4 regions of the Rhizobium sp. NLR16a genome follow, and region 3 is predicted to be linked to each of the others. Evidence: riboswitches for the same ligand, from Rfam matches in the RefSeq annotation. Region 3 holds a riboswitch; each other region holds the start of a gene.
What was found. A riboswitch is a leader RNA that binds a small molecule or an ion and turns the genes downstream of it on or off. The one in region 3 is predicted to bind cobalamin.
Positions count from the first base shown of each region.

Region 1: it holds a riboswitch for cobalamin, as region 3 does, so the genes downstream of both, nrdH (glutaredoxin-like protein NrdH) here and bluB (5,6-dimethylbenzimidazole synthase) in region 3, are expected to answer to the same signal.
Region 2: it holds a riboswitch for cobalamin, as region 3 does, so the genes downstream of both, cobU (bifunctional adenosylcobinamide kinase/adenosylcobinamide-phosphate guanylyltransferase) here and bluB (5,6-dimethylbenzimidazole synthase) in region 3, are expected to answer to the same signal.
Region 4: it holds a riboswitch for cobalamin, as region 3 does, so the genes downstream of both, J7U39_RS01585 (CbtB domain-containing protein) here and bluB (5,6-dimethylbenzimidazole synthase) in region 3, are expected to answer to the same signal.

Region 1 covers NZ_CP072865.1:15,133-22,475, reverse strand. The annotation lists gene nrdE (class 1b ribonucleoside-diphosphate reductase subunit alpha) at 1-2,158, opposite strand, end outside; gene nrdI (class Ib ribonucleoside-diphosphate reductase assembly flavoprotein NrdI) at 2,137-2,550, opposite strand; gene nrdH (glutaredoxin-like protein NrdH) at 2,564-2,785, opposite strand; cobalamin riboswitch at 3,048-3,274, opposite strand; gene J7U39_RS00085 (heavy metal translocating P-type ATPase) at 3,660-5,870, opposite strand; gene J7U39_RS00080 (helix-turn-helix domain-containing protein) at 5,941-6,363, shown strand; gene J7U39_RS00075 (TIGR03862 family flavoprotein) at 6,435-7,343, shown strand, end outside.
Region 2 covers NZ_CP072865.1:1,327,571-1,334,913, forward strand. The annotation lists gene J7U39_RS06285 (glycine betaine ABC transporter substrate-binding protein) at 1-69, opposite strand, end outside; gene J7U39_RS06290 (cobyric acid synthase) at 715-2,169, shown strand; gene J7U39_RS06295 (adenylate/guanylate cyclase domain-containing protein) at 2,525-3,613, shown strand; gene J7U39_RS06300 (chloride channel protein) at 3,620-5,410, opposite strand; cobalamin riboswitch at 5,637-6,034, shown strand; gene cobU (bifunctional adenosylcobinamide kinase/adenosylcobinamide-phosphate guanylyltransferase) at 6,366-6,887, shown strand; gene cobW (cobalamin biosynthesis protein CobW) at 6,894-7,343, shown strand, end outside.
Region 3 covers NZ_CP072865.1:1,465,882-1,473,224, forward strand. The annotation lists gene J7U39_RS06975 (hypothetical protein) at 1-376, shown strand, start outside; gene J7U39_RS06980 (hypothetical protein) at 373-519, shown strand; gene J7U39_RS06985 (3-deoxy-7-phosphoheptulonate synthase) at 569-1,636, opposite strand; gene J7U39_RS06990 (hypothetical protein) at 1,968-2,549, opposite strand; gene J7U39_RS06995 (HAMP domain-containing methyl-accepting chemotaxis protein) at 2,608-4,485, opposite strand; cobalamin riboswitch at 4,807-4,994, shown strand; gene bluB (5,6-dimethylbenzimidazole synthase) at 5,036-5,725, shown strand; gene J7U39_RS07005 (DUF2865 domain-containing protein) at 5,729-6,826, opposite strand; gene J7U39_RS07010 (YciI family protein) at 7,086-7,343, shown strand, end outside.
Region 4 covers NZ_CP072865.1:346,664-354,006, reverse strand. The annotation lists gene J7U39_RS01610 (sigma-54 dependent transcriptional regulator) at 1-213, opposite strand, end outside; gene J7U39_RS01605 (sensor histidine kinase) at 210-2,084, opposite strand; gene J7U39_RS01600 (sulfite oxidase-like oxidoreductase) at 2,194-2,856, shown strand; gene J7U39_RS01595 (hypothetical protein) at 2,841-3,410, opposite strand; gene J7U39_RS01590 (CbtA family protein) at 3,464-4,198, opposite strand; gene J7U39_RS01585 (CbtB domain-containing protein) at 4,309-4,518, opposite strand; cobalamin riboswitch at 4,544-4,694, opposite strand; gene J7U39_RS01580 (histidine phosphatase family protein) at 4,751-5,305, shown strand; gene J7U39_RS01575 (bifunctional diguanylate cyclase/phosphodiesterase) at 5,783-7,343, shown strand, end outside.

The DNA.
Region 1 (7,343 bases), 1.5 Mb from region 3:
AAGACACACACCCCTGCACCTCGGTGCCCGACAGCGCCATCTGGCGAAGGCGGATGTAGTAGATTGTCTTGATGCCCTTCTTCCAGGCGTAAATCTGCGCCTTGTTGATATCGCGCGTCGTCGCCGTGTCGCGGAAGAACAGGGTCAGCGACAGGCCCTGATCGACGTGCTGGGTCGCCGCCGCGTAGGTATCGATGATCTTCTCCGGCCCGATCTCATAGGCGTCCTGGTAAAAGTCGAGATTGTCGCTGGTCATGAACGGCGCCGGATAATAGACGCGGCCGATCTTGCCTTCCTTGCGGATCTCGATCTTCGAGACGATCGGATGGATCGAGGAGGTCGAGTGGTTGATATAGGAGATCGATCCCGTCGGCGGCACCGCCTGCAGGTTCTGGTTATAGAGGCCGGAGGCCATCACCGCCTTCTTCAGCGCAAGCCAGTCTTCCCTCGTCGGAACGGGGATGCCTGATTTGTCGAACAACGCCTGCACCTTTCCGGTCGCCGGCTTCCATTCCTGCTCCGTATATTTGTTGAAATATTCCCCCGAGGCATATTTCGAATTCTCGAAGCCCTTGAAGCTGGTGCCGCGTTCGACCGCCAGCAGGTTCGAGGCGCGGATCGCGTGGTAGGTCACCGTATAGAAATAGATGTTGGTGAAATCGACGCCTTCCTCGGAGCCGTAAAAGATGCGTTCGCGGGCGAGATAGCCGTGCAGGTTCATCTGGCCGAGGCCAATCGCATGGCTCTCGTCATTGCCTTTCTCGATCGAGGGAACCGAGGCGATATGGCTCATGTCCGACACCGCCGTCAGCGCCCGGATCGAGGTCTCGATCGTCTTACCGAAATCGGCTGAATCCATCGCCGCTGCAATGTTCAGCGAGCCGAGATTGCAGGAAATGTCCTTGCCGAGATCCTTATAGGAGAGGTCGTCATTATATTCGCTCGCCTCACTCACCTGCAGGATCTCCGAGCAGAGATTGCTCATGGAGATGCGGCCGGCGATCGGGTTCGCCCGGTTCACCGTGTCCTCGAACATGATGTAGGGGTAACCGCTCTCGAACTGGATTTCGGCGATCACCTGGAAGAATTCCCGCGCCTTGATCTTCTTCTTCGAGATACGGGCGTCCGCCACCATCTCCCGGTACTTTTCCGTCACCGAGATCTCGGTGAAGGGTACGCCGTAGACCCGCTCCACGTCATAGGGTGAGAACAGGTACATGTCCTCATTGTTCCTGGCGAGCTCGAAGGTGATATCAGGCACGACGACGCCGAGCGACAGCGTCTTGATGCGGATCTTCTCATCGGCATTTTCGCGCTTGGTGTCGAGGAAACGCATGATGTCGGGATGATGCGCGTTGAGATAGACCGCGCCCGCGCCTTGGCGCGCGCCGAGCTGGTTGGCGTAGGAGAAGCTATCTTCCAAGAGCTTCATCACCGGGATGATGCCGGAGGACTGGTTCTCGATCTGCTTGATCGGCGCGCCGGCCTCGCGGATATTCGTCAGCGACAGCGCCACGCCGCCGCCGCGCTTCGATAGCTGCAGTGCCGAATTGATCGACCGGCCGATCGATTCCATATTGTCCTCGACCCGCAGCAGGAAGCAGGAAACGAGTTCGCCGCGCTGCTTCTTGCCGGCATTCAAGAAAGTCGGCGTCGCCGGCTGGAAACGCCCGGAAATGATCTCGTCGACCATGTCACGGGCAAGCGCCTCATCGCCCCGCGCCAAGGTCAGCGCCACCATGCAGATGCGGTCCTCATAGCGCTCGAGATAGCGCTTTCCGTCGAAGGTCTTCAGCGTATAGCTGGTGTAATATTTGAAAGCGCCGAGGAAGGTCGGGAAGCGGAATTTCCGCGCATAGGCCTGATCGAACAGGCCGCGGACGAAATTGAAGGAATACTGGTCGAGAACCTCCCGCTCGTAATAGCCCTCGGTCACGAGGTAATCGAGCTTTTCCCGGAGATTGTGAAAGAACACGGTGTTCTGGTTCACATGCTGCAGGAAATACTGCTTGGCCGCCATGCGGTCCTTGTCGAGCTGGATCCTGCCCTCATCGTCATAGAGGTTCAGCATCGCGTTCAGTGCGTGATAGTCGAGTGTTTCGGCCGCTTTAAGTGGTTTTGCGCCTGTATCCCGCGTCAGATTTGTTCCCGTGTCCAAAATCGTCCCATCCCGTCTTTGACATTGGCGACATCCTCGGCTGTTCCCAGGAGCTCGAACCGGTAGAGGTACGGCACCTGGCACTTCTTCGAGATGACGTCGCCGGCAAGCCCGTAGGTCTCGCCAAAATTGCTGTTGCCCGCGGCAATCACGCCGCGGATGTTGGAGCGGTTTTCCGCCTCTTTGAGGAAACGGATCACCTGCTTGGGCACGGCGCCCTTGACGATCCCTGGGCCGCCGTCCCCACAATAGGTGGGCGAGATCAGCACATAGGGTTCGCGAATGTGGATGTCTTCAGCGCCGACGGGAATGCGCGTCGCGCGCAATCCCAACTTCTCGACGAAACGATGGGTGTTCCCGGATCGGCTGGAATAATAGACGATCAGCCCCACCGCTTTTCTCCGGTCAGGAGAGCGCGCTGATCATGTCGGGGCGGAAGCCCGCCCAATGCTGCTCGCCGGCAACGACGACCGGAACCTGCATGTAGCCCATGCCAAGCACGCGATCGAGCGCTTCGGCATCCTCGGAAATATCGACGATCTCATAATCGACGCCCAGGCGATCGAGGGCGCGGTAAGTGGCCGTGCATTGGACACAGGCCGGCTTGCTGTAAACGGTAACGCTCATCATCTTCCTCGTGATGTCAGTGAATGCAGGACACAGGACTGGGATCGGGCGCCGTGCGACGTCCGGGGCAATGCTTGATAATGATCTGGCAAAGTTGGCGCTTTAAACGCCCGACATCATCCCTCGCAGGATGTGCACGGGCGGCGGCTTTGATGTTCTCGACATGACTTCAAACCCCCGAAATGCTCATGCGGACGTTCGGGGCAGCGCAACAGACACGGATCATTCCGCTTCATGCACGCGACCTTCCGGACACCCCGCCCGTGGACGTTTCGTTCGAGGCAGGTCTCCTGGCTCACGGGTCGAAGCACCCTGCCCCAGCCTTCCCGGAGCATCATGCTCCAGTGACCTGAAATCGGACAGTTGCTCGCCGCTTACAGTTGCGGGGGCAGCTCCGGCATTGTCGCACCATGATGGCGCAGCGCACCGTATTCCCGTCTTAGCCCGCGATCCTCACGAATCGAAGGAACCTTGAACACTAGATATAGTACGCGAATCGTAATTCACGTCAACGGATGGTTTGTGCATTGCGTTACGGCAGGTTTGAAATCGCTGCATTCCTGTGAAAAACATGGACAACGAAAGCTTAACGAAAACAGGCTTGGAGATGACCGTGGTGGGGCTGGCCTATAGCCAGCTGCCAGGCTGCGGATAGACGACGCAAAACCCGCGACGTCATCCTCGGCCTTGTGCTGCCTTGTGCCGACGATCCACCCAGGTCCATTCTGAAAATAAGAGCTTTCCTGCCAGATAATTGCAGTGGTGAGATGCTCGGCACAAGGCCGAGCATGAGACCTTGTCAGCAAACTGAGCGCCGACCTAACGGATGACCGGCCCCGAATCGCTGGTCTTCAAACCGCCACCGGCAAAACATTCATCCCCGTACACGAAGCAGCCTGAGCGCGTTGATCGTCACCAGCACCGTGGCACCGGTATCGGCGAGGATCGCCGGCCAGAGCCCGGTCATGCCGGCGATCGTCGTCACCAGGAAGACAGCCTTCAGCCCGATCGCAATGGTGATATTCTCAAGGATATTGCGCATCGTCCGCTTGGAAAGCGCGATCATCCGCGCCACGTCGCCGACGCGTCCATGCAGCACGGCGGCATCCGCGGTCTCCAGCGCCACATCGGTGCCGCCGCCCATGGCGATACCGATGTCGGCGGCGGCGAGCGCCGGCGCGTCGTTGATGCCGTCGCCGACCTTGGCGACGACGAAGCCCTGACGCTTCAATTCGCCGACGACCCGCTGCTTGTCTTCGGGCATCATCTCGCCGCGCCAGTCGATATCGAGCATGCCGGCGACGGCTGCCGCCGTCCGCTTGTTGTCGCCGGTCAGCATCATCGCCTTGACACCGGCCAATTTGAGCGCGGAGAGCCCCGCCCCGGCATCCTCGCGCGGCTCGTCGCGCATGGCGATCAGGCCGGCCGCAGTGCCATTGACGAGCAGCACCGATACGCTCTTGCCCTCATCATTGAGCCCTGCAATACGCGCTTCCTGCTCCCCGTTCAGCGCCCCGCACTCGCGGGCGGCGGGCGGCGACAAGAGATCCAATGTCTCGCCGCCGACCTTGCCGGTGACACCGTTGCCCGGCAGCGCTTCCAGTTCGAAGGCCGGCGGCACGGGCACGCCGTCCGCCTTGGCGCGGTGGAGAATCGCCAGTGCCAGCGGATGGCTGGAGCCCTGCTCGAGCACAGCCGCGCGCGACAGGAGCTGCACCTCGCCCAATCCGAAGGAAACAATGTCCGTCACCCGAGGCTTGCCTTCCGTCAACGTGCCTGTCTTGTCGAAGGCGACCATCGTCACCGTGCCGAGCGTCTCCAGCACCGCGCCGCCCTTCATTAAGAGCCCGCGCCGCGCGCCCGCCGACAGCGAAGCGGCGATCGCCGCCGGCGTCGAAATGACGAGCGCGCAGGGGCAGCCGATCAGCAGGATGGCAAGGCCTTTGTAGATCCATTCACCCCACGCGCCGCCGAGAAACAACGGCGGAACGACCGCGACAAGTGCGGCGACGACGACCACGCCCGGCGTGTAATAGCGAGAGAACCGATCGATGAAGCGCTCCGTCGGCGCCTTCGATTCCTGCGCTTCTTCCACCAGCTTGACGACGCGGGCGATGGTATTGTCGGCAGCGGCCGCCGTGACGCGAACCCTGAGCACCGCATCACCGTTGACCGTACCGGCATAGACGCCGGCATCGACGCCCTTGCGCACCGGCGTGCTCTCGCCCGTCACCGGGGCCTCGTCGATCGCACTCTCGCCTGAGACGATGACGCCGTCCGCCGAAATGCGGTCGCCGGGGCGAACCATGATGACCGCGCCGACGGCAAGGCTTTCCGCCGGCACCTCCCGCATCTGGCCATTGTCTTCGAGCAGCGCGGTTTTCGGCACCAGGGCCGTCAGCGACTGGATGCTTTCGCGCGCCTTGCCCGCCGCCACGCCTTCGAGCAACTCGCCGACGAGGAACAGGAAGACGACGGTCGCCGCTTCCTCGCCCGCATTGATGATGACGGCGCCGACGGCGGCGATCGTCATCAGCATCTCGATCGAAAACGGCGTGCCGGACAAAGCCGCCATGACGGCTCGCCGCGCAATCGGCAGCAGACCGACCAGTATCGCGACGACGAAGGCGTAGGACGCACTCGCCGGCACCACATGGCCGACGGCATAGGCGGCAACGAGCGCTCCACCCGAAAAAATGGTCAGCCGGCCCTTCCTGCTCCGCCACCAGCGACCGGCCATCGGCGCATGGTCGTCCCCATGCCGGCCGTCAATTTCCTTCTCGTCGTCATGGGCATGGTCGTGATCATGAGCGGTATGATCGTGATGATGGTGCGGGCGGTCTTCACGCGCGAGCTTCGCATTTCCGGTAAAGGGCGAGACGGAATAACCAAGCCCCGTCACCTTCCTCTGGACTGCCTTGAGATCGCTGCTGCCGTCATGCCGGACGGTCATGGTGCCCGTCACCACCGAGACGGAGACATCGACAACACCTGCTACGCGCCTGACCGCGGTATCGATCTTGGTCGCGCAGGCAGCGCAATCCATGCCGCCGACCCTGTATCGTGTCTCGCTCGTCTCAACCATGATGCGCTTCCTTGTCAAACAGAAGCACCCCTCCTACATCCTCTAGCGACTAGAGGTGCAAGAGAAAATCATGAAAAAGATTACGATTGGCGAAGCGGCCCGCCGAAGCGGCGTCAAGGTGCCGACGGTGCGCTATTACGAGAGCATCGGCCTGCTCGCGGCCCCGAGCCGCAGCGAAGGCAACCAGCGATCCTTCGAACCTGCCGATATCAGCCGCCTCACTTTCATTCGTCATGCCCGAGAGCTCGGTTTCGAGATCGAGGCAATTCGCACGCTGCTCACATTGCAGGATGATCCAAACCAGTCCTGCGCCTCGGCCGACGCCATCGCCAAGGCTCGCCTCGCCGAAGTCGAGCAGCGCATCCGCAGCCTGATGGCTTTGAAGGCCGAGCTGGAAATGATGGTGGAGAGCTGCGGCCACGGCCGCGTCGACCAATGCCGCGTCATCGAGGTTCTCGCCGACCACGGTCAGTGCACACATTCTCACCATTGACGAACCTGTACTCTTGCAGGTGATCGGCGCCCGCGGCAAAACTGCGCCGGAAGGAATCGGGCGAAGACATCATGAGCCAGAAACGGATTGCGATCATCGGCGGCGGCCCCGCGGGTCTTGCAGCTGCCGAGCTGCTGTCGCTCTCCGGCCATGCGGTAACGATCTATGACGCCATGCCGACCTTCGCTCGCAAGTTCCTGCTGGCCGGCAAATCAGGCCTCAACATCACCCATTCGGAGGACTATGCCCGTTTCGTTACGCGCTTCGGAACGGCTTCAGCCCGTCTGCGTCCCGCTCTCGATGCCTTTACTCCCGGTGATATCAGGGATTGGGCCGCAGGGCTTGGTACCGAGACCTTCGTCGGCTCCTCCGGCCGGGTTTTCCCGAAGGTGATGAAGGCTTCTCCTTTGCTGCGTGCCTGGCTCAAACGGCTGGAAGAGCGGGGGGTTGCGTTGCGCACCCGCCACCGCTGGACCGGCCTTGTCGAAGACGGTTACGTTTTCGAAACGCCGGAAGGGCGTAGCATCGCCCATTGCGACGCCGCCCTGCTGGCGCTTGGCGGCGCAAGTTGGCCGCGCCTTGGCTCGGATGCGGCCTGGCTGCCGTGGCTGACCGAGAGAGGCGTCGAAATCGACGCCTTCCGGCCCGCCAATTGCGGCTTCGTCGTCGGCTGGAGCGCCAGCTTCAGTACGCGTTTCGCCGGCGAGCCCGTCAAGTCGGTCACCGCCACATCCGAAGCCGGCACCTTTCCCGGCGAGTTCGTCATCACCGGCAGCGGCATCGAAGGCAGCCTGGTCTACGCCCATGCGGCCAGCCTCCGCGACCGGCTGCAGCACCACGGCAACGCTGCCCTGACGCTTGACCTCGCCCCGGGCCGGACGACAGAAAGGCTGGCGCGCGACTTGAGGCGGCAGGACACCAAGTCGAGCTTTTCAAACCGCCTGCGCAAGGGCGCTGGGCTTGACGGCGTCAAGGCGGCA
Region 2 (7,343 bases), 140 kb from region 3:
GGCTTCGGCCGGCACGATCGCGCTCAAAAGAGCCGCGGCAAAGACGGCCGAAATCAAAAGCGTCTTCATCGTCTTCCCCGAATTCTTCTTAGACAACGTGCTGCCGGGATTCACCTGGGGCGATCCCGCAACAGGCGTTTCCCGTTCACGGGCGCCGTCCCACCGGCTCCGGCAACTCGTCGCAGACCATGTTTAGCAATGGCTTATTTTGTCGAAGCCTACGCGTTCGCTCGGAGAAATCAACCGTCTTCTGCTCGTGGTTGCGGAACTAAATTATTGAATTCGAAGAATATAGTTCGCAGCTATTATTTCCCCAGATCGAAAATTGACGCCGTCTGGGAACGCCGGCGCAGTGGCGGCGGAAATTCCGCCGTGCAGATCAAAAAAAGTCAAAATTAACATTTGCGTAAGCCTTCAATAACTCTCCGGTAAGAATGTGCCGTTATCAGTTGGGATGTAGCGGCAACGACCGCTGCTTCTCCGGTTCAGGTAGTGCGTACCGGAGAAAGCGAGCTTCGCCGTGTAGGGGCGAAGACGCCTGAGTTTTCGGCAAACCGCGCAGAGCCAAGGCCATGCGCGGTTTTCGCGCTTTCGCGAGAATATCCGAAGTCTTGACCCGGGATCGGCGGCCATTGTAGGCCTCCGGCTAGTGCATCGGCCCGAAAATCTGAATCGATTTTCGGAAGCGCGGTGCCCTAGGGAAAGGCGGCCGCCATGGCAAGAGCGATCATGCTGCAGGGAACCGGCTCGGATGTCGGCAAGACGGTGTTGGTGGCGGGTCTCTGTCGGCTGGCGGCCAATGCCGGGCTCACCGTGCGGCCATTCAAGCCGCAGAATATGTCGAACAACGCGGCGGTCGCCGATGATGGAGGCGAGATCGGCCGGGCGCAATGGCTGCAGTCGCTCGCCGCCCGCACGCCGTCCTCGGTGCATATGAACCCGGTGCTGCTCAAGCCGCAATCGGAAAGCGGCAGCCAGATCATCGTGCAGGGCAGGGTGTTCGGGCAGGCGAAGGGGCGGGATTATCAGCGGCTGAAGCCGCAACTGCTCGGCGCCGTGCTCGAAAGCTTCGAAAAGGTGTCTGCCGGCGCCGATCTCGTCGTCGTCGAGGGTGCCGGCTCGCCGGCAGAAATCAATCTCAGAGCCGGCGACATCGCCAATATGGGCTTTGCGACGAAAGCGGGCGTGCCCGTCGTGCTCGTCGGCGATATTGATCGCGGCGGCGTCATCGCCTCGCTGGTCGGTACGCAGGCGATCCTCGATGAGGGCGATAGAGCGATGATCGCGGGCTATCTCATCAACAAGTTCCGCGGCGACGTCTCGCTCTTCGACGACGGCATCCGCGCCATCGAATGTTTCACCGGTTGGCCCTGCTTCGGCGTCGTGCCGTGGCTGCAGGCTGCCGCGCGCCTGCCAGCCGAGGATTCGGTTGTCCTCGAGCGACTGGCGAGGGGCGGTGCCGGGGCGCTGAAGATTGCCGTGCCGATGCTGCCGCGCATTGCCAATTTCGATGATCTCGATCCGCTGAAGGCGGAGGCGGATGTCGAGTTGGTATTCGTGCGCTCAGGCGAGCGGCTGCCTGCCGATGCGAGCCTCGTCATTCTTCCGGGCTCGAAATCGACGATAGCGGACCTCGCCGATCTCAGAATTCAAGGCTGGGACCGCGATCTTGCGGCGCATGTCCGGCGCGGCGGCCGGGTGATCGGCATCTGCGGCGGCTACCAGATGCTCGGACGCGCGGTCCGCGATCCGCTGGGAATCGAGGGCGGAACCTGCGAGGCGCCGGGGTTGGCGCTGCTCGACGTCGAGACCGAGATGGCGTCGGAGAAGACCGTGCGCAACAACCAGGCCCGCTCGACCGAATATGACGTGCCGCTTGCCGGCTACCAGATCCATCTCGGCGTCACCGGCGGCCCGGATTGTATCAGGCCTTCGGCGATCATCGACGGTGCGCCCGACGGGGCGCTTTCGGCCGACGGCCGGATCATGGGCACCTACCTGCACGGGCTCTTCGGCAGTGACGCCTACCGCACCCGACTGCTGGAAAGCTTTGGGTTATCGGGCGGGCGGACGAATTATCGTCAAGGCGTGGAGCAGGCGCTCGATGAGATCGCCGGGGAATTGCAACGTTGCCTCGACCCACACTGGCTGGCCGGGCTGATTGATTAGCCGCCACCCATCAAGGCTGCGCCTGCGGTTTCGCGTCTCAGGTGCGGCGCTTTGAAGAAGGTCGCGCAAGGAGCCATTTGAGAGTACCGGATTTCGCTGCCAATCAGAAAGGCCGAGAGAGGCCCGCTCGAAAACACGTTGGTCGGAGGTCGGAGTCTCAGGGGATAGGCGCATCTTCGGTCGTGCTGCATTACTTAATTCGCTCAAGAGTAGAATCGCGATGCGAAGCAGGCTAATAAAAGGTTGTTGATCCTCACGCGGAGGCTTGGAAATTAAAGATCATATCCAGTGGGTTATAGAGCAGGGAATCACCAGCGAGCATATCGGTGATCTCGTCGCCGGCCTGTGTGAACGGCTGATTGCGGACGGGTTTCCGATCTGGCGGGCAAGCATCCGCATGCCGTCCCTGCATCCGATGTATCGCGGCGTCGCGGCCAATTTCATGCGGGGCGGTGAGACTGTTCTCGAGAATGCGGAGCACGGCAGCGAGACCGAGCGCAACTTCGAGAAGACGCCGATATTCTATCTTCTGAACCGCGGTGAGAAGACGGGGCGGTGGAACCTGGCGAAAGGCGAGGGTCTCCACTATGGCGAGCTCTACGAATTTGCGCTTGCCGGTGGCACGGACCATGTGGTCAATCTTTTCGAGTTCCCGAAGGAAGTCGCGCTGCGCGGGCTCGGTTTCTCTCTGACGAGCGATTCTCCGGGCGGATTTTCAGATGATCAACTGGCGATTATCGATGAGCTTTTCCCAGCGCTGGGGCTTGCCGCTTACCGTGTCGCGGTTTCCAAGACCGCGACCGATATCCTCGCCGTCTATACCGGCGCCAGGACGAGCGCGCGCATCCTTGCCGGTGAAACCCGCAGGGGAATGGGCGGCTCCATCGATGCTGCCATCCTGCTTGCCGACCTCCGCAACTTCACGGCGCTGACCGAGGCCTATCAGCCGGGGGAGATCGTCGGCTTTCTCAACGAGCACTTCGAACTGATCGACCGGCACGTCGAGGAAAATTCCGGCGAGATCCTCAAGTTCATGGGCGATAGCGTGTTGGCAATCTTTCCGACGGACGCCGAGGATCCGCAAAGGGCTTGCAAGGCCGCATTGGCTTCGGCGCAGAACCTGCTGAGGGCAAACGAGGAGCTCAATCGCGAACGGACGCTGGATGGTGGCCCCGATATCGGTATTGATGTCGTCTTGCATCTCGGCGAGGTTTTTTACGGAAATGTCGGCGCCCAGGGCCGGCTGGACTTCACCGTGATCGGCAGGGCCGTCAACGAGGCGTCGCGGCTTGAAAAGCTGTGCGGAACGCTTGAGCAGCCCCTGCTGCTGTCAGAAAGCTTCGCAGCGACCTGCGCCGTGCCCTGCGACTATCTCGGCGCTTTCGATCTGCGCGGCGTTTCGAAGAGAGCCGACGTTTACAGGCTTGCCCGCGCCGCTTCTTAGGCTCGCTCAAATCTCGCCCGACACCTCGCGGCGGCGCCGGTCGAGTTCTTCGCTGTAGCGGCGCAGCGTGTGGCTTTCGCTGAGCTGCCCCACCACCTTGCGCTCGATCAGATTGTTGACGACGGCGAGCGCTTCGCTTTCGCTCCTGTCGAAGATCGCCGCCGCCTGCTTTGCATTCATCTGCGGCTGCAGGAAATCATTGCGGTAGCGGACGAAATCGGCAAGCCTCTGGCTCTCGTCCTGGGCGTCGGTCGGATTGGCGTAGATCTCGGGCACCAGCACGAGGCCAGCATATTTTTCGTTCTCCTCTACGAGAATGACGCGTTGGGTTGAGCCGATCGGGAAGGCCTTCTTGAAGTCTTCCAGCGAGATATCGGCCTTTGCCGTCTTAACGTCGGCGCGCATCAGCTTGTTCACCGTCAGATTGCGGATCCAGCCAACGTCGTGGGCGCTGCGGATGCTTTCGCCGCGCAGGTGGAAGCGCCATGTGGCGAAGGAGTAGCCGAAGGTCGAGCGCACGACGAGCGAGGAGGTGATGACGGCGGCAAGAACCAGTGCCGTGATCGGGAAATCGCCAGTGATTTCGAGCGCCAGAAAGGTCATCGTCAATGGCCCGCCAATGACGGCGACCGCCAGGGAACTCATCCCGACCACGGCATAAATGACCGGCGTCAATGTCGCATCGGCGAAATAGGGGCCGCAATAAGCAAAGAGCTTACCGAGCAGGGCGCCCATGAACAGCGAGGCGAAGAACAGCCCGCCTCTGAAACCGGAGCCGATCGAGATCGCCGAGGCAAGGGATTTCAGGAGGAAGAGACCGATCAGCGCCGGGATTGCCACGTCGCGGGAGAGGTTCAGATGCAGCGCGCCGTGGCCAGCCGAGAGCACCTGCGGCGAAATCATCGCCAGAAGCCCGACGATAATGCCGCCGAGCGCCGGGCGAAAGGGCGGGGCAATCGAGCTTTTGCGCGCCACCTCCTCGACGAAGGCCACGCCCTGCATGAGGAGAATGCCAACGCCGGCGCAGAAGACGCCGAGCAGCAGCGCCGGGATATAATCGGCCGGCACGACCGAGCCGAAGCTGCCGATATCGATGGTGAAATCGCCCTCGGCAAGCAACCTTGCGATGAGGGTTGAAACGAGGGCGGAGACGACGACCGGGGTCAACGACACGATGGTGTAGGTGCCGATGATCAGCTCGAAGGCGTAGAAGGCGCCCGTCAGCGGCGCGTTGAAAGCGGCGGCGATGGCGCCGGCCGCGCCGCAACCGACGAGTATGCGCAGGTCCGAGCGGCGCAGCTGCAGCTTGAGGCCGAATTTGGAGGCAATGCCGGCGGCGAGCTGGGTATAGCCGGCCTCCAGACCGACGGAGGCGCCGAAGCCGTTGGAGATCAGGTTCTGCACGGCAACGATGATGCTGTCGGTCAACGAGAGGCGGCCGCCATGCAGCGCATTCGCCTCGATCGGGTCGACCATCGGTTTCTTGCGCCGTTTGGCGAGGACCAGAAGCAGCAGGCCGAGCAGGGTACCGCCGATGACCGGGGCGGTAAGCAGCAGCATCTTGTCCTCGATGACCGACGCGCTCAACCTTTCGCTGTCGGCGATGCCGAAAACTAGCTGGTGCAACTCGTTGGAGACATAGCTCATGCCGGTCACGGCAAGACCCGAGGCGATGCCGACGATGGCGCCTGCCAGCGACAAGCCAACTTCGCTGCGGCGCGTCAGGGCGCGCAGCCGGCCCGGATCGAAGAAAACACGCAGCGTGCGCAGGCGGCGCCGATCCAATTTCATAAGCATGGCTAGACAACTAGGCGATGAGAGGCCGGGTCAAGGGCGGAGGTGCAGTCGCCTTGCAACGCAATTGCGGCGAAAAGCCGACGGTCGGGTCAAATATTTATGACGTAAGCCGCTGATAATAGACGATATTTCCGGTAGGGTCAGTGGTGTTGGCCGATCTTTTGCGCAGTCTGGAGCTGGAGCGGTTGCGAAGGTCGGTTGACTTCACCCCCCGGCTTGCCTAACCATCCCAGGGATAACGGATGGTTCCGGATCGGCATTTCGCCTTCCGGATGAAAAGGGAATGTGACGGGGCGGACCCACATCGGGCGCCTTCATCACAGCCGACCCCGCGACTGTAGAGCGGTCAGGGTCTTCCATCCGGCATCGAACCCTTTCGGCCGGCGGGCTGCAATCGTGCAGGCGGGCGGGGTGGGCGGCATGCCGGAAAAGCCACTGGAAATGCATGGTGATCAACCGGGGTCGGACGCCTCTATCTCTACGAATCGTCCACCTTTTCACCGAGGCAGCCGGGAAGGCGAGGCAGATCCGCTGGCACGATCAGGGGCGACCGGACTTCCGGTTCGCCCCGATCGCCGCCGATAACCGCGAGCCAGGAGACCTGCCTTCCGTGCCGGGCGAAAAGCCCAACCCTGGGCAAGAGACCCGCTGCCAGCACGGAGGTTGTTTTGGCTGAACGATTGAATTCAGCGCCGCCTCTGGTGGTGCGCTTGGAAGGTGACTTGCAGATGCCGCCGCCGTCCGGCACGGGGCCGCTGGGAAGGAGTTTCCTTTCCTCCCTCATTCCTGTGCTTGTCACAGGAATCCAGCGGGCCCAAGTCCTTGGGCACAGGAGAATCCCTTCACGGCAGCATAGAATTATTCACGGCGCCGACGCGCCGTGGCTGGATTCCTATGACAAGCACAGGAATGAGGTGGGGCGGGGTACCGCATCCGGTCATAGGACTGTCTGGGCATGACGGCTGCCCCCTCCCACACCCTCATCCTCGGCGGCGCCCGTTCCGGCAAATCCCGTTTTGCCGAAAATGTCGTTATGGCAAGCGGCGACGAGCGCCACTACCTCGCCACCGGCCGTGCCTGGGACGAGGAGATGCAGACGCGTATTGCCCAGCACAAGGCCGATCGCGGCCCTTCCTGGACGACGCATGAGGAGCCGCTCGATCTTCTCGGCGTGCTTGCCGCGATCGACGGCGAGGGGCGCATTGTGCTTGTCGATTGCCTGACTCTCTGGGTGACTAACCTGATGATGGCGGAGCGCGAGATGGCTGTGGAATTTGCCGCGCTCGCTGATTTCCTGCCTGGCGCCAAGGCGCGGCTGGTCTTCGTTTCCAACGAGGTTGGCCTCGGCATCGTGCCTGACAATCGGATGGCGCGCGATTTTCGCGATCATGCCGGACGGCTGCACCAAATAATCGCGGCGCAGGCCGACGAAGTCTATTTCATCGCGGCCGGTCTGCCGCTGAAAATGAAGGGTTGAAGTTCCATGATCCAGCAGAAAATCCCCGCAACCGTCATCACCGGCTTCCTTGGCGCCGGCAAGACGACGATGATCCGCAACCTGCTCACCAATGCCGGCGGCAAAAAGATTGCGCTTATCATCAACGAATTCGGCGATCTCGGTGTCGATGGCGAGGTGCTGAAGGGCTGCGGCGCGGAGAATTGCAGCGAGGACGACATTATCGAGCTCACCAATGGCTGCATCTGCTGCACCGTCGCCGACGATTTCATTCCAACGATGACGAAGCTCCTGGAGCGCGAACAGCGGCCTGACCATATCGTCATCGAAACCTCCGGCCTCGCCCTGCCGCAGCCGCTGGTCTCCGCCTTCAACTGGCCTGATATCCGCACCCAGGTGACCGTCGACGGCGTCATTACGGTTGTCGACAGTGCGGCCGTTGCCGCCGGCCGTTTCGCCGATGACCATGCTGCTGTC
Region 3 (7,343 bases):
AGCCATCATAACCTGCTGTCCTATTTTACTCTTTGCCGCGTTTCCGGTGGAATACCTACGGTTGTTCGGAAAATACCAAGAGTCTCAAAATCTAAATCAGATGGCGGTTCCCATCGCCAAATTCTATATTCAGAACGATATAAGATATGCTTGCGGTAATGAGACGTACTTCAGGAATTATAATGCCATGAGCTTTTTCGATGACCTGCCGCTTTCGCCGGAAGAGGAGCTTATGCTCCAGTCACAGGACAAGATTGCGCTCTTGTTTTTAAGTGACGTCGTTTATGACCAGAATGAATATCTCGACTCTATCCGAACCGTGACCGCTTATAATATGGTCGTCGCCTCTAAGTGCCTGCACAGGCGCACGTCGTGAAAGGTCGAAACGAGCTGGTTCACAAGTCCATGAGTGCCGGCGAAGGCGCGGTCGAAGTGCTGGCTTCCTATGGTCTGGTCAAACCGGAACCATGGGGCGGCTTCTGGACCGATGAGGGCCAGCGTCTTTTGGACGAAGATTGACCTGTGAATGGGCGGCGGGATATCTGCCCGCCGCGCTTGATGCTGTCTGTCAGGCTGCGACGGCTGCCTTGCGCCGCTCGCGGGCGGATTGCGCCAGGTCTTCCAGCGTCGTCACCGACATATCCCAGTCGATGCAGCCGTCGGTGATCGACTGGCCGTAGACTAGCGGTTTGCCGGGCACGAGATCCTGGCGGCCGGCGATGAGGTTGCTTTCGATCATCATGCCCTTGATGTGGCGATTGCCGGCGGCGATCTGTCCGGCGACGTCCTTGACCACCCGTGGCTGGTTCATCGGGTCCTTGCTGCTGTTGGCATGGCTGGCGTCGATGAGGATGCGGGGATCGACGCCAAGCTTGACGGCTTCGCCGACAACCGCTTCGACATCAGCCGCCTCATAATTCGGGCGCCTGCCGCCGCGCAGGATGATGTGGCAGTCCTCGTTGCCCTTTGTCGAAGCGATGGCCGCCTGGCCGTCCTTGGTGACGGCCGGGAAGTGATGCGGCTGTGAAGCGGCCAGGATCGCGTCGAGCGCGACGCGTGCGCCGCCGTCGGTGCCGTTCTTGAAGCCGATCGGACAGGAGAGGCCGGAGGCGAGCTGGCGGTGGATCTGGCTCTCGGTCGTGCGCGCGCCAATCGCGCCCCAGCTGACGAGGTCGGCAATGTATTGCGGCGTGATCGTCTCAAGGAATTCGACGCCGGCGGGAAGGCCCATCGCGTTGGTGTCGAGCAGCAGGCGTCTCGCTATTCTCAGCCCTTCCTCGATACGGTAGCTGCCGTCGAGATGCGGGTCGTTCATCAAGCCTTTCCAGCCCACGGTGGTGCGGGGCTTTTCGAAATAGACGCGCATGACGATTTCCAGATCGCTTGAGAAGCGCTGTCGCTGCTCGGTCAGCCGCGAGGCATATTCGCGCGCGGCAACCGGATCGTGGATGGAGCAGGGGCCGATGACGACGATCAGGCGGTCGTCTTCACCCTTGAGAATCTGGTGGATGGCATTGCGATTGCTGGTCACCGTCTCGCTGACTGAAGCGGTTCGGGGGATTTCCGCAATGATATCGGCGGGTTTGGTCAGCGGAGTGATCTCGAGGATACGCAGATCATCGATGGTATCGGACACGGCATGGCTCCTGTTTGGTCATACCGTGCGGACAAAAAAGCCGCCAGGTAGACTAGCGGCTGTTCGGGTGGTCGTCGCGTCGAATTCAGTTACGCACGGACCCGCATCCGCTGAGAGCAGCGGTACGAATAAAATCGCGAGGCGTAGATTGAAGTCGTGGACATGGCGCGTATGTAGCGTCGCCGCCGTCCATTGTCACGCAAAATTTGCAAGCTGAAATCACCGTTCAAGGGAGCGGCTTCCTGGTTCGGGAGGCAAAGCCTATGGCCCGGAAGCGTCCACTTCCGGGCCATATGGTCTATAATTCGCGCGAAAAATGCGCATGCCGCAATCAGAGGGCGTCGACGTTCACGCCGACGGTGACCGCGCCGATCGGCGTTCCCGCTTCGTCCGAGATCGTGATGCTTGCCTGCGACTGCAGTGTCTGGGTCGATTCGTCCTTTTCGATCTCGTCGACAAAGACGGCATCCTTGCCGGCGCCGAAGGACTTCTGGAATTTCGCCTCGTCGCCCTGCCAGTAGTCGGAGGTGACGTCGCTTTGACCGACATTCAGCCCTTTTGCGTCCATGACAAAGATCTCGGTAATCTTGCCGCCAGACGCTTCTTTCTTCGCCTGAAGGAATTTCGACAGCTGATTGCCAAGCACGCCATCGATCATGGAATGGTCGGAACCGTCGACCTCGCCACGCCATTTCTTGTCGAGAGCGTCGATGTCGGCTTCGCTCAGCTTGGCGTTCGCAGTGTCCTGCGCCTTGATGGCCTCGATGATGGCGGGATCGTTCAGCCAGGGCTTCACGTCGCTCTTCACGTAGTCGGCGATAGGGGCAAGCTTGGCATCCTCAGCCATCGATACGCTCATGGGCGCGACGATAGCGGCAGAGGTGAAAAGCAATGCGGTCACAACTCTCTTCATAACTGTTCCCTTCCTGTGATCAGTTGCTGAAAAATAAAGTCTCGTCGGGGGGGCGGCGTCAGAACTCCTCCCAGGCACCGGGAGAAGCGGCAACGGCTGCATTTCCTGCAAGCCGCGGCACGACGGTTCTGGTTTCCGGACGAGATTGACTGGCGCTCGGCTGGACCGGCCTGGGCTGACTCGCCAAGGATGCGCCGACGAGGAACCGGCCGGCCGAATCCTGCAGCCGGCGTCCCTGCGACAGCAGCTCTTGGCAGGCCGCGTTCGTTTCTTCGACCATGGCCGCGTTCTGCTGCGTCGCATGATCCATCTGGTTGATCGCGCCGTTGATTTCCTGCAGACCGGTCGCCTGCTCGCGATAGGACTGAACGAGGGTAGCGATGCTGTCGCTGATGCGGTTGATCTGCTCCTCGATCTTCAGGAGAGCGTCGCCAGTCTCGTTCACCAGCCCGACGCCGGCAGCAACCTCTTGGCCGGAAACGTTGATCAGGTTCTTGATTTCCTTTGCCGCATTTGCCGAGCGCTGGGCGAGTTCACGAACCTCCTGTGCGACAACCGCAAATCCCTTGCCGGCCTCGCCGGCGCGTGCGGCCTCGACGCCGGCATTCAGCGCCAGCAGATTCGTCTGGAATGCGATTTCGTCGATGACGCCGATGATGCGGCCGATCTGACTGGAGGAGGTTTGGATCCGGTCCATCGCGCCGATCGCGTCGCGCACCACCGTCGCCGAGACGTGAGCACCTCGCTTGGTTTCCTCGACCAATTGTCCAGCATTTTCAGCCCGCTGCGACGATGTTTTGACTGTCGTCGTCACTTCATCTAGTGCCGCAGCGGTCTGTTCCAGTGCTGCCGCCTGCTGTTCGGTCCGTTTGGCCAGCTGATCTGCGGAGGAAGCCAGCTCGCTCGATCCGCCCTCAACCGCGACGGAAGCGATCTTTATCTCTGTCAGCGCGGCTGCGACGGCCTGGACCATGTTGTTGAAGTCCTGCCGCAATTTATCGAATTCAGGGCCGAGATCGGCAAGCTGGATCGAGAAGTCGCCGGCGGCCAGTCTTTCCAATGCGTTCGCAAGAGTGGTCATCACCAGCCGTTGCCTGTTGCCGGCTTCTTCCGTCAGCAATGCGTTGCGGGCCCGTTCGGCGTCGAACGAGGCGGTCTGCTCGGCAGTGACTTGCTCTCTTTCGACCTTTGCGATCGCCTCGTGACGGAAGACCTCCAGCGCACGGGCGAGGAAGCCGATTTCGTCGCCATTCTCCTTGTAGGCAACGGAGGAGGCGAGGTCGCCATTCTGCAGCGCGCCAATTCGTTTGCTGAGGATCCTGAGCGGCCTGCCAACGAGGCTGCGCATGGCGAGGAGGAAAGCGATGACGGCGAGAACGGTGATGGCGGACTGCGTGAGCAGCGAAACGAGGACCTTCTGGCGGACTTCGGAAGTGATTTTTTCGACAGACCAGTTCGTGACGATGTAGCCGGTTGTCTTGCCCGACTTGTCCAGCGGCAGCGGCGCGATAATCGTGACCAAACCGGCGGACATTCCGCTGTCATTGATCGTCGTTTTGTCGGGTTTTGCGCTGAGGCGGGTCGCCAGGTCGGCCGGCGTTGGCAAACCGGAAACGCCGTCGCGGGTCCAGCTGTCGACGGCAGCGAGCTCTGCGTTGAATGCGGCAAATTGCACAAGATCGAGCGAGGGATCGTCACGATACAGCGAATAAGCCTCGCGAACGGCGTTCGCCTTGCCCCATTTGACGCCGCCGGCGGCCAGAGATGCAAACTGCTCCGCATCCTTGGACCAATTTGCGTGGGCGCCATCAACCAGCGCCCGGGTTTCATACATCCATGTATAGGTGGCCAAGGCGGAAATGCCGCAGAGATTGACGGCAACGATAATCGCCGCCAGCTTGGCTGTCAGGGGCATCGTTTTCAAGAATTGGAACATCCGTGGAGCCTGGAATTGCGGCTCGGTCGACCATCTTCGCGACCGGCACATCAGCGCGGCATCGACGCTGACGGTCACATCACGAGCGCTCATGCCCATGTCGGAGTTTGCGACCCAAAACGCGCAAAGGCAGTGTGGATTTGATGTGTGAATAAATCATAAAGTAGAGGAGGATGGGCGGGCACACAGAGGCTGTTTCCTCCTGCGACCAAAAGATCGCCGAGGAGGGGGGTGTCTGCCCGGTGATCCGCCCCTCGATCAGCCATATGCAGCCTGGTTTCAGGTTCGGTCTGCGTGCACTTGCCGCCGCGTCGTTTTCCTGAAATAGATGCGGCGTCAGGTGCCCGCCGTCCAGGCGGGAGAATCGGGAATCCGGTGCAAGGCCGGAACGTGCCCAACGCTGTAAGGCCGACGTCTGCCGCTTCATCGCGCCACTGGCTTTTGCCGGGAAGGCTGCGGCAGATGGATGAAGCCAAGTCAGAAGACCGGCCTGGCGAGATAGACCCAACCCGCGCGGACGGCGGGCGGTTGCGTTGTTGGGGATTTGACGATGCGACCCTTTGCTGCGGATGCCCTTTCGGCGGCGTCCGGTTTTTCGCTGGCCGAGCGCGAAGCCGTGTATCACGCGATCATGACGCGGCGTGACGTGCGCAGCCAGTTCCTGCCCGATCCGTTGCCCGACGACGTCGTGGCGCGGCTCCTGACAGCCGCCCATCATGCGCCGTCGGTCGGCTTCATGCAGCCATGGAATTTCATTCTGGTGAATAGTCCAGCTGTCCGTGCGCGCGTGCGCGACGCCTTTGCCAAGGCCAACGAAGAGGCGGCGTCGATGTTCGAAGGCGAGCGGCGGCAGGCCTATCGGTCCCTCAAGCTCGAAGGCATCGTGGAGGCGCCGCTCGGCATATGCGTGACCTGCGATCCCACTCGCGGCGGCAGCGTGGTGCTGGGACGGACGCACAATCCGCGGATGGATTCCTATTCGACCGTTTGCGCCATCCAGAACCTCTGGCTTGCGGCCCGCGCCGAAGGGGTCGGCATCGGCTGGGTCAGCATCTTTCGTGAAGGCGACCTGAAATCAATTCTCGGCATACCCGAGCATATCGAGGTGGTCGCCTGGCTATGCGCCGGCTTTGTCGATCGGCTTTATGATGAACCGGAACTCTCGGTCAAAGGCTGGCGGCAGCGGCTGCCGCTCGAGGAACTGGTTTTCCACGACGGATGGGGACGCAACGACCCTTAGCAATTACTGCTGTTGTGGTTGCGGGCCCGGCGTCGCCGGATTGGCAAGGTCGATCGAGCCCTGGTCGCCAGCAAGGAATTGCGGGCCGACCTGACGGACCTTGTTCTGCGTGGGGTCGTAGGGACGTTCGGGAACGGATGGCTGCGGCGGGACTGCTGCTGCCGCAGTATCTTTCGCCGGCGGATTGGTGCGGACCGTCGTGATCGAGCCCTGCTGCGGCGGTTCGCCCAGGGTCTGCTTGCCGCGCATCTCCTCGTAATAGGCGGTCAGATTGCAGGCGCAGGTATTTTTCTCGCCGGGAGCGCGGTTCTTGTAGGCAAAGGCGTTCTTCATGGCGCTATAGGGCGCGCCTGTTGCGACCGAGATCATGTTCGAGGCTTCGGTGCTGGTCACGTCGCGATAGAAGAGCTCGGTCTCGATGCCGGGGCACATCTTGGCGCAGGTCTGCGCATCGCGGCCGAAATCGACCGAGGTGGTGTTCGAGCTGATCGGGAAGAAGCCGCCGTCGCAGCTGCGAACGCAAATGGTGCTGACCGGCGAAAACATTTCGGCCCTCGGCAGGCCGTAAAATGGATCGGCCTCTTCACCGCCGCCAAGCGGGATGAAGGTGTCGGTGCGCATCGCCTGTTCCTCGACGCTTGGGGCAGGATCGCTGGCGCTGCGCTCGGTCGGGGCATAGAAATTGTCGCTGCTGCAACCATTGCGTTCGAGGGCCGCCGTCAATTCCCGGCGCGCGTCGTCATCGCCGGCCTGGCTGCGCAACTCGTCGCGCTGATCCTGGAGATAACGGATATTGTCGACCATCCGGGCTTCGGCATCAGAAAGCTCGGCGCAAAAATCGGCATTCTCGCCGCCGATCACCACCATGCTACCCGAGGTGCAGCCATAGCTGCGCAGATCGTTGCGGACCTTGCGCAGCTCGAGGTTCTGCTCGGCGATTGCGCTGGCATATTGGCGCGCTTCCTGCCCGTTATTGTTGCCGATCGATCGTGGTAGGTCGGCCAGGCGACCACGCAGGTCGTTGCAGACGGCGCTGCTCTGTGCGGCAGCCGGCGATGCCAGCGCAAGCACAAGAGCAAGAGACAGGTTTCGGCGTTTCACGGCATCGTCCGGAAGTGAGAAAGTGTCGATCGGTCAAAGGTGGCGTCCATTCGCCGTACCTTGTCTCTTAAGGTATTTCTCTTAATAAGCTTGGATCAATTCCTAGCGCATTTTCGGGATTTTATCCAGAAGATGCGGGCAACAGCGTTGCCCCGGCGACGGACACTGCAGCCGTTAACAGCAGTTCCCTTCTTCATCCGAATTGTTATTCTCCCAGCTCGCTCCTGCTGGGGATTGGTTTTCACTGGGGATAAAGCAAATGCGCTACATGCTGATGCTGCATGCGGACGAAGCTGCCGGGAAGTCCATAGCGCCCGAGGACATGGCGCGCTTCATGGGCCAGATGTATGCCTATCAGCAAGCGCTGGAGAAAGCGGCAGCATTCGTCTCCAGCAATGCCCTGGTCGGTTCCTCTGAGGCGAGTGTCGTTCGCGTTCAAGGGAATGACGTCAGTGTTCTGGACGGCCCTTATGCGGATGTTCGCGAACAGTTCGGTGGGTACTTTATCATAGACGTT
Region 4 (7,343 bases), 1.1 Mb from region 3:
TTCACGAATCTTCTGCATCAAAGTCATGCCGTCCATGCCGGGCATGCGGATATCGCTGACGACGACGCCGGGAAAACTGTAGCCGATCAGTTCCAGCACATGATCGCCGCTCGAAAAAGTTTCGACGCTGAAGCCGGAGAGCTCCAGCGCCTGCGCCGTCGAGCGGCGCAGTTCCTCCTCGTCGTCGACAAGCAGGATCTTGGCTTCGTTCATTCGGCTGCCTCCGGCATCAGCCCAGCCGCCGATTGCAACTCGACGCGGAACACCGCGCCCCCTTCAGGATGATTGGCGGCAGTCAGGCTGCCGCCGAAATCCTTGATGATATTGTAGGAGATCGAAAGCCCGAGGCCGAGCCCCTTGCCCACACCCTTGGTCGTGAAGAAGGGGTCGAAGATGCGCTCGGCGATTGCCGCCGGCACCCCGGGTCCGTGATCGCGCACCGTCAGCACCACCTTGCCGGCCGCCTCGAAGGCCGAAACCTCGATGCGCCTGTCATCCAGTCCTTCAACCGCATCGGCCGCATTGGAGATCACATTCACCAGCACCTGCTGCAGCCGTACCGAACCGGCGCGCACCACCGGCGGCCGCGTTCCGAGATCGAGCCGGAGCTCGGCGTCCGCCGCCTTCAGCCGCCAGGCGATGATCTCCAGCGTGTCGCGCATCGCCTCGTCGAGGGGGACCGGCCCGAGCTTCTCATTCGGTTTGCGGGCGAAGTTGCGCAGGTGCCGGCTGATCGAGGCCATGCGGTCGATCAGCCCGCCGATCCGCCTTATATTGTCGCGCGCCTCCTCCGTTCGCCCTCGATCGATCAGAACGGCAGCGCTGTCCGTATAGGTCTTGGCGGCGGCGAGCGGCTGATTGAATTCATGCGAAAGGGCAGCCGACATCTGCCCGAGCCCGGCGAGTTTGCCCGCCTGGATGAGATCGGCCTGGGTCTGGCGAAGCTGCTGCTCGGTCAACCGCCGCTCGGCGATCTCCTCCTCGATGCGGCTGTTGACGCGGGCAAGATCCGCCGTGCGCTCCTCCACCCGCCGCTCCAGCTCGCCCCGCGCTTCGGCCTGCATCAACATGCGCTCGGCAAGCCGCGCCCGCCGCTGGCGAATGACCGCCACAGCAAGGCCTGCGATGCAAAGGATGAGAAAGACGGCGACAAGCGCGGTGCGCGCCTGGGCGCGGATGGAACTCGTCTCCATCAGCACATTCACCGTCCAGTCCTCGGCCGGCATATAATGCGACAGCACCAGATACTCGCTTGCGCCCCGATCGCTCGCAAGCGTCATCAGATCATGCGGCTCGAAGCGATGACGCGTCACCGGCAGCGCCGTCAGCTTCGCATTGGCATAGCGCCGCGACGCCTCGGTGCGGGCGATACGGTCGGCCGTCAGCGGCAGGATCGCGCCATAGAGCCATTCCGGGCTGCCGGACATGAAGATGATGCCCTCGGGATCGGAGACGAAGATCTTGTATTCGCCGCCGCTCCAGGAGGATTCGATCATGTCGATATCGACCTTGAAGACGATGACACCGCGAATATCCGCGCCGACCCTGATCGGGGCAGAGAAATAGTAGCCGCGCTTTAGCGATGTGGTGCCGAGAGCATAAAACCGCGCCTGCCGGCCTTCGATCGCCTCCTGGAAATAAGGCCGGTAATTGAAATTCTGGCCGACGAAGCTCCCCGGTCCATCGTAATTGCTCGCCGCGATCGTCTCCCCGTCCGGCTTCACCACATAGATGTCGGAAGATTTTAAGAGCCCGTTGATCTCCTTGAGATAGAGATTGGCCGCATCACGCAGTGCCATGTCGTCGGGCGCGCTGACCAGTTCCTTGATATCGTCGTGATCGGCGATCAGCGCCGGCAGCGCCTCGTAGCGGTTGAGGTGGCCGCTGAGCGCCGAGACGGCAAGGCGTAGCGCCGTTCCCGCCTGAGCGGAAGCCTCCTCCATATAGGCGCGCGTCGCAATCGCGCTTCCATAGGTGAAGAAGGCGAAGATGACGAGCGGCACCAGCAGCAGCGCCGCGGTAGCACGATATCTCGAAGACAGATCCGGCTCCTCCCTTTCTGCCTTCACTCCCCAGCAAGGCATGCCCGACGGCCCAGTCTAATGAGGCAAGCGAAGATTTCCAAGAGCTCGCCGAAACTTGACACTCGGCAGGGACGGATGTCCTATTGCTGCACCGCAAGGAGACCCGTTCATGAGCGACGACCAGACGCCCGCCGACAGCAAGCTCACAAACTCCAAGCGCCGCTGGGCATCCGAGGGCAAGTTCCTGACCGGCCGCATCAGCCGTCCCGAGGCCGAGCGCCTGCCGCCCGGCCAGCACCTCGTCAAGAACTGGCCGGTGCTCGATCTCGGCCAGCAACCGGTCATTTCAACCGGGAGCTGGCGGCTTGAAGTACGCGGCCTGGTCGAAACGACACTCACCCTCACCTGGACGGAATTCCAGGCGATCGAGCAGAGCACCAGGATCAGCGACATCCACTGCGTCACCACCTGGTCGCGCTACGATAACAAATGGAACGGCGTTTCGACGCGGGATCTGCTCGATCGCGCCATGCCGAGGCCGGAAGCAGCCTACGTGATGCTGACGAGCTACGACGGCTACACCACCAATCTGCCGCTCGCCGATTTCGCCGCCGAGGATGCGATCCTGGCGACCTCCTGGGAAGGCCTGCCGCTGACACCGGAGCACGGAGGCCCGTTGCGGCTCGTCGTGCCGCATCTCTATTTCTGGAAGAGCGCCAAATGGCTGCGCCGCATCGAGTTGATCGCCGCCGACGAGGCCGGCTTCTGGGAAAAGAACGGCTACCATATGTATGGCGATCCGTGGCGCGAGCAGCGCTATTCCGACGACTGAGCCTTCGGCCGCGAGACGCGACGAAGCGCGAGAACGGCCAGACCGAACAGAGCGGCCAACCCCGTCAGTGACGCCATGCTGGCAGGATGAAGCGGCACCTTGCTCCAGCTCGGCTTGATAATATCGGCGGTGTTGAAAGCCTCACCGCTGAACTGGCAGGTGATGAAGGCAAGTCCGCGGCCCGCCATGTCGGCGTCGATGGCCGAGATGATTTCGCCCGCCGCGGGTGCCTCTCGCGGCATCTCACGCATCGCCATCAGCACGGCTTTCGTCGCCGCGAGATAGGCATGGGCGCATTCGTTGAAAGGGCTTTCCTCGTCCGTCACGCTGCCCGGCATCCGGCCCCAGAGGCAATAGGAATACTGGATTTCCGAGTAGTTCAGGACACGCCGGAACGATTCGTTCGTATCGGCCGCCCGCGACGCCAGCATGCTGATGCTGCTGCGATACTCCGAAATGACCGCCATCTCGCCGTGGGAAATTGCCGGAATATCGAGCCCGGGATGAGAGCCGCCAGAGTTGCTCCCATGGGCGAGAGCATTTCCGATAAACATTGGCAACAGGCTCGCGATGAGACCGAGAAAAGCAAACCTGCCGATATGCCGCATCACCGGAACGCCGGCCGCAGACCGCTCTTGGCGGCAAGACGTCTTTCGGCCAGCGCTCCGAAAACCAGACCGAGCGTTGCCCAAAGGATCGCGTGCATTCCGAGCGTGGTCGTGCGGAACCGCCAGAGCACCATCGCCGAGAAATTCTCGGGCACCTCATTGATCGGCGGCAGCAGATAAAGCACGAAGCCGATGAAGACGAGATAGGCGACGCCGGCGATAATCGCGCCGTTCCAGCGACCGAAGCGCTCGCCAAGGCGGCGCGACAGCGCGATCGCGGCAATCAGCGACGCGAGCGAAACAACGATCATAAGGAAGAACAGTTCGGTCCTGGCGCCGATCGTATCGGGATTGCCGACAGCCGGCGGGTTGGCCGGATATTTGATGGCGGGAACGAGCACGACCGCCACGAAGGCGGCAATGGCGATGACGGCCGAGGTGCCGCGCGCCGATAGGCTGCTGAAGCGGCCGTGCACGAAGGCGAAGGCGAGCGAAAAAAGCCCGCCGACGGCGATGCTGTAGGCCATGACGCCTGTGAAAAGGCCGAGGCCGGCCTGCGTGGCCCGGCTGACGATTTCAGGTTCGGCAGCTTCGCCCGCCGCCTGGGCGCTCGCTTCCTCGAAGGCGATTGCCGCATCGACCAGCGGCTCGCCGAAGGTATGGGCGAAGGCGAAAACGAGGATGCCAGCAATCAGGCCCGCGAGCATGCCGCGAAGCAGAAGCTTTCCAACCATGTCAGTATTCCCCCTTGTCGCGCAAAACTGTGCAGCGGTTTTGCGATAACGACATGCGTAAAACAAAGACCTAAAGCGCGAGAAGCGAATCCGAAAGATCGCGATGCGCTTTAGTGGCAGGGAAATCCGAGGAGATGGCGGCCGTCATGCACGAATTCGTGCACATACATGCCGTTGAACAGCGCCATCGCGCCCTCCTCGGTGCCGACGAAATAAAGAACGATGAGCATCAGCAGACCGCCGAAGATCGCCCAGGGAAGGATTTCCCCTACAGGGATCGGCGCCGGCGCCGCGACAGGCGCGAAAGTGGTGTCAGACATGTATTCCTCCGGAATGACGCGTTCAGTCGAAAGAGTGTTGTGCGGCAGGGTCTGACTTCCAGCGTGAAGAAGTTTCGACACGCTGGTCACAGTGGCGCGACCGCGCCGGATTTCCACCGGCTTCCAAACCCGCAACAGCACGGTTATATCTGCACGCCGAAGAGACTGTCAACGAAACTTCACGAAGCCGGCAAAGGCCGTCCCCATCCCGTCATCGGAGATCAGAACAATCGTGAATATGCGCCTCACCTGGATCTGCCACGGCGCGACGTCGGCGAACCGCAAGGCCCAGTTTCCGCTCGACGAACCGCTGGAAGAAAAGGCCGTGGAAGAAGCAGCCAGGATGGCCGCCCTCCCCCACGCCGATCGTATTGTCACAAGCCCCGCCATGCGCGCCCTCCAGACGGCTGAGGCGCTCCGTCTCGAAGCGCAGATTGATCCGTCGCTTCGAGATTGCGACCATGGCCGCTGGGCTGGCAGGCCGATCGAGGCGATCGAGGCGGAAGAGCCGGAAAACCTCACGGCCTGGATGACCGAGCCGGGGGTGGCCCCTCACGGCGGCGAGAGTGTTTTCGACCTGCGAAAGCGCGTCGCTGGCTGGATGGATGCCCAGTCCGCCCGAAGCGGTCACGTGATCGCCATCAGCCACGCGGCCGTCATCCGGGCTGCAGTCGCCCACGTGCTTCAGGCGCCACCCTCCTCCTTCTGGCTGAGCGACGTCGAGCCACTCGCCATCCTTCGGATGACCAGCAACGGAAGCCGCTGGTCGCTGCGCTTCCAGCATTAGAGATTCCTTATTTTATCCAGCCTTGCACAAGCAAATCGCGTCATTGCTGTTGAACCCGGTTTTGCGGGGACTACTTCCTTGTCCCAAGGAGATGGAAGAATGACATATGATTGGAGTGGAGAGCGTACACGGCGCCTGCGGTTGATGCGCGTCGCCACGTTCACGGTTTTGGCCGGTCTCATCCTCAGCGTTCCGCTGCTGATCGTCACCGCCTGAAGCACTGGAAAAGGCGAGCGATGCGTCAGCACGCTCGCCTTCGTTCTTCTGGGCATCTTTTCGGCCCAATCACCTGTAGCAACATTCTTCCTGAACGGGACCGGCGAAACAGCCGCAGTGCCGGTCCTGGCCGCATCGCAACGCTATCCGTCTGCCGGCGGCTCACCGCAAACCGCCCCCTCCGATAATTCGCCTTCTGGTTTCAACGAACATTTCAGACTTTCGTGATATCTCGGCGCGGGTGGAGTTGGAGAAGGCATAATGCCGGTGTTTTTCCAGAGCAGAGCCGGAAGGCAATGCATGTCGATCGTCGGTTTGGGGATTACCCTCTGGCTCCTAGCTACATTGCTGCGGTTCGACGACAGCCTGGTTTCCTTCATGACCGCTTTCCGTGAATACGGCGCCGACAAGCTCGTTCTGGGACTCGGCATCGCCGGCACCATGAGCTTCATCTACTCGGTGCTGCGTATTGCCGATCTGCGCAAGGAAATGGAACTGCGCGCCGCCGCCCAGGCAAAGGCCGACTGGACGGCAACGCACGACCATCTGACCAAGCTGCCGAACCGCTATGCCTTCGAGCGCAAAATCCTCTCACGGCCGGTCAGAAGCGACGAGGCCGAAATCGAGGAATGGAACCAAAACGTCACCATCTTCTCCGTCGACCTCGACGGCTTCAAAAAGGTCAACGATCTCGTCGGCCACAAGGGCGGCGACGTCTTGTTGGTCGAAGTTGCCAAACGCATCTGCGCGCTCGGCAATGCCGATTGCGTCTACCGCTTCGGCGGTGACGAATTCATCGTCGTCGCCTTTGCCCTGACGACACAACGCGAGGAGCGCTTCGCCAAGCTGCTGATCCAGGCCGTCACCCGCCCGATTCATATCGATGGTTTTGCCGTCGAAGTCGGCGCCAGCGTCGGCTACGATCGTTGGGTCGAGGGCAGCGAGCCGCTGGAAGACGCCGCCCACCGTGCCGATCTCGCCATGTATGAGGCCAAATCACGCGGCCCCAACCATCATCTCGTCTTCGAAAATTCGATGCAGGATAGGGTAACGGAACGCGCCTCCTTGGAAACCAGACTGCGCGCCGCGATCGCCAATAAGGCGATCAAGCCTTTCTATCAACCGCTGATTGATCTGAAGACCGGCCAGCTTTGCGGTTTCGAAGCCCTCGCGCGCTGGATCGGCGAGGATGGCGTCAACATTCCGCCGACTGTTTTCATCGACATTGCCGAGGAAACCGGGATGATCACCGCCTTGTTCGAGGATCTCCTTGCGCAGGCCTGCAGCGATGCGCTCACCTGGCCGGAGCATGTCACGTTGTCCTTCAACGTCTCGCCGGTGCAGATGGAAGACAGGCTGCTGACGTCACGCATCCTCAAGGTCCTTTCGGCAAGCCGGCTACCGCCGCAACGCCTGGAAGTTGAGATCACCGAAAACGCGCTGATTCAGGATCCCGCTATCGCCGCCGTCATTCTCGAAGAGCTGCACGCGGCCGGCATTCAGATCGCTCTCGATGATTTCGGCACAGGCTATTCGAGCCTCGCCCAGCTCGCCCGCTACCGCTTCGACAAGATCAAGATCGACAAAAGCTTCATCGCCACCTATCGCGATGACGAACGCCAGGAAAAAATCGTCCGCGCCATGCTTGGCCTCGGCAGAAGCCTCAATATCAAGACGACTGCGGAAGGTGTCGAGGAGCATGGCCAGCTTGCCTTCCTGCTGCAGCTCGGCTGCGACATCGGCCAGGGTTACCTTTTCGGCAAGGCGATGCCCGCCGCCGAGGCGAGCATCTTCATCCGCGATCGCAACGTCAATCTGGCGT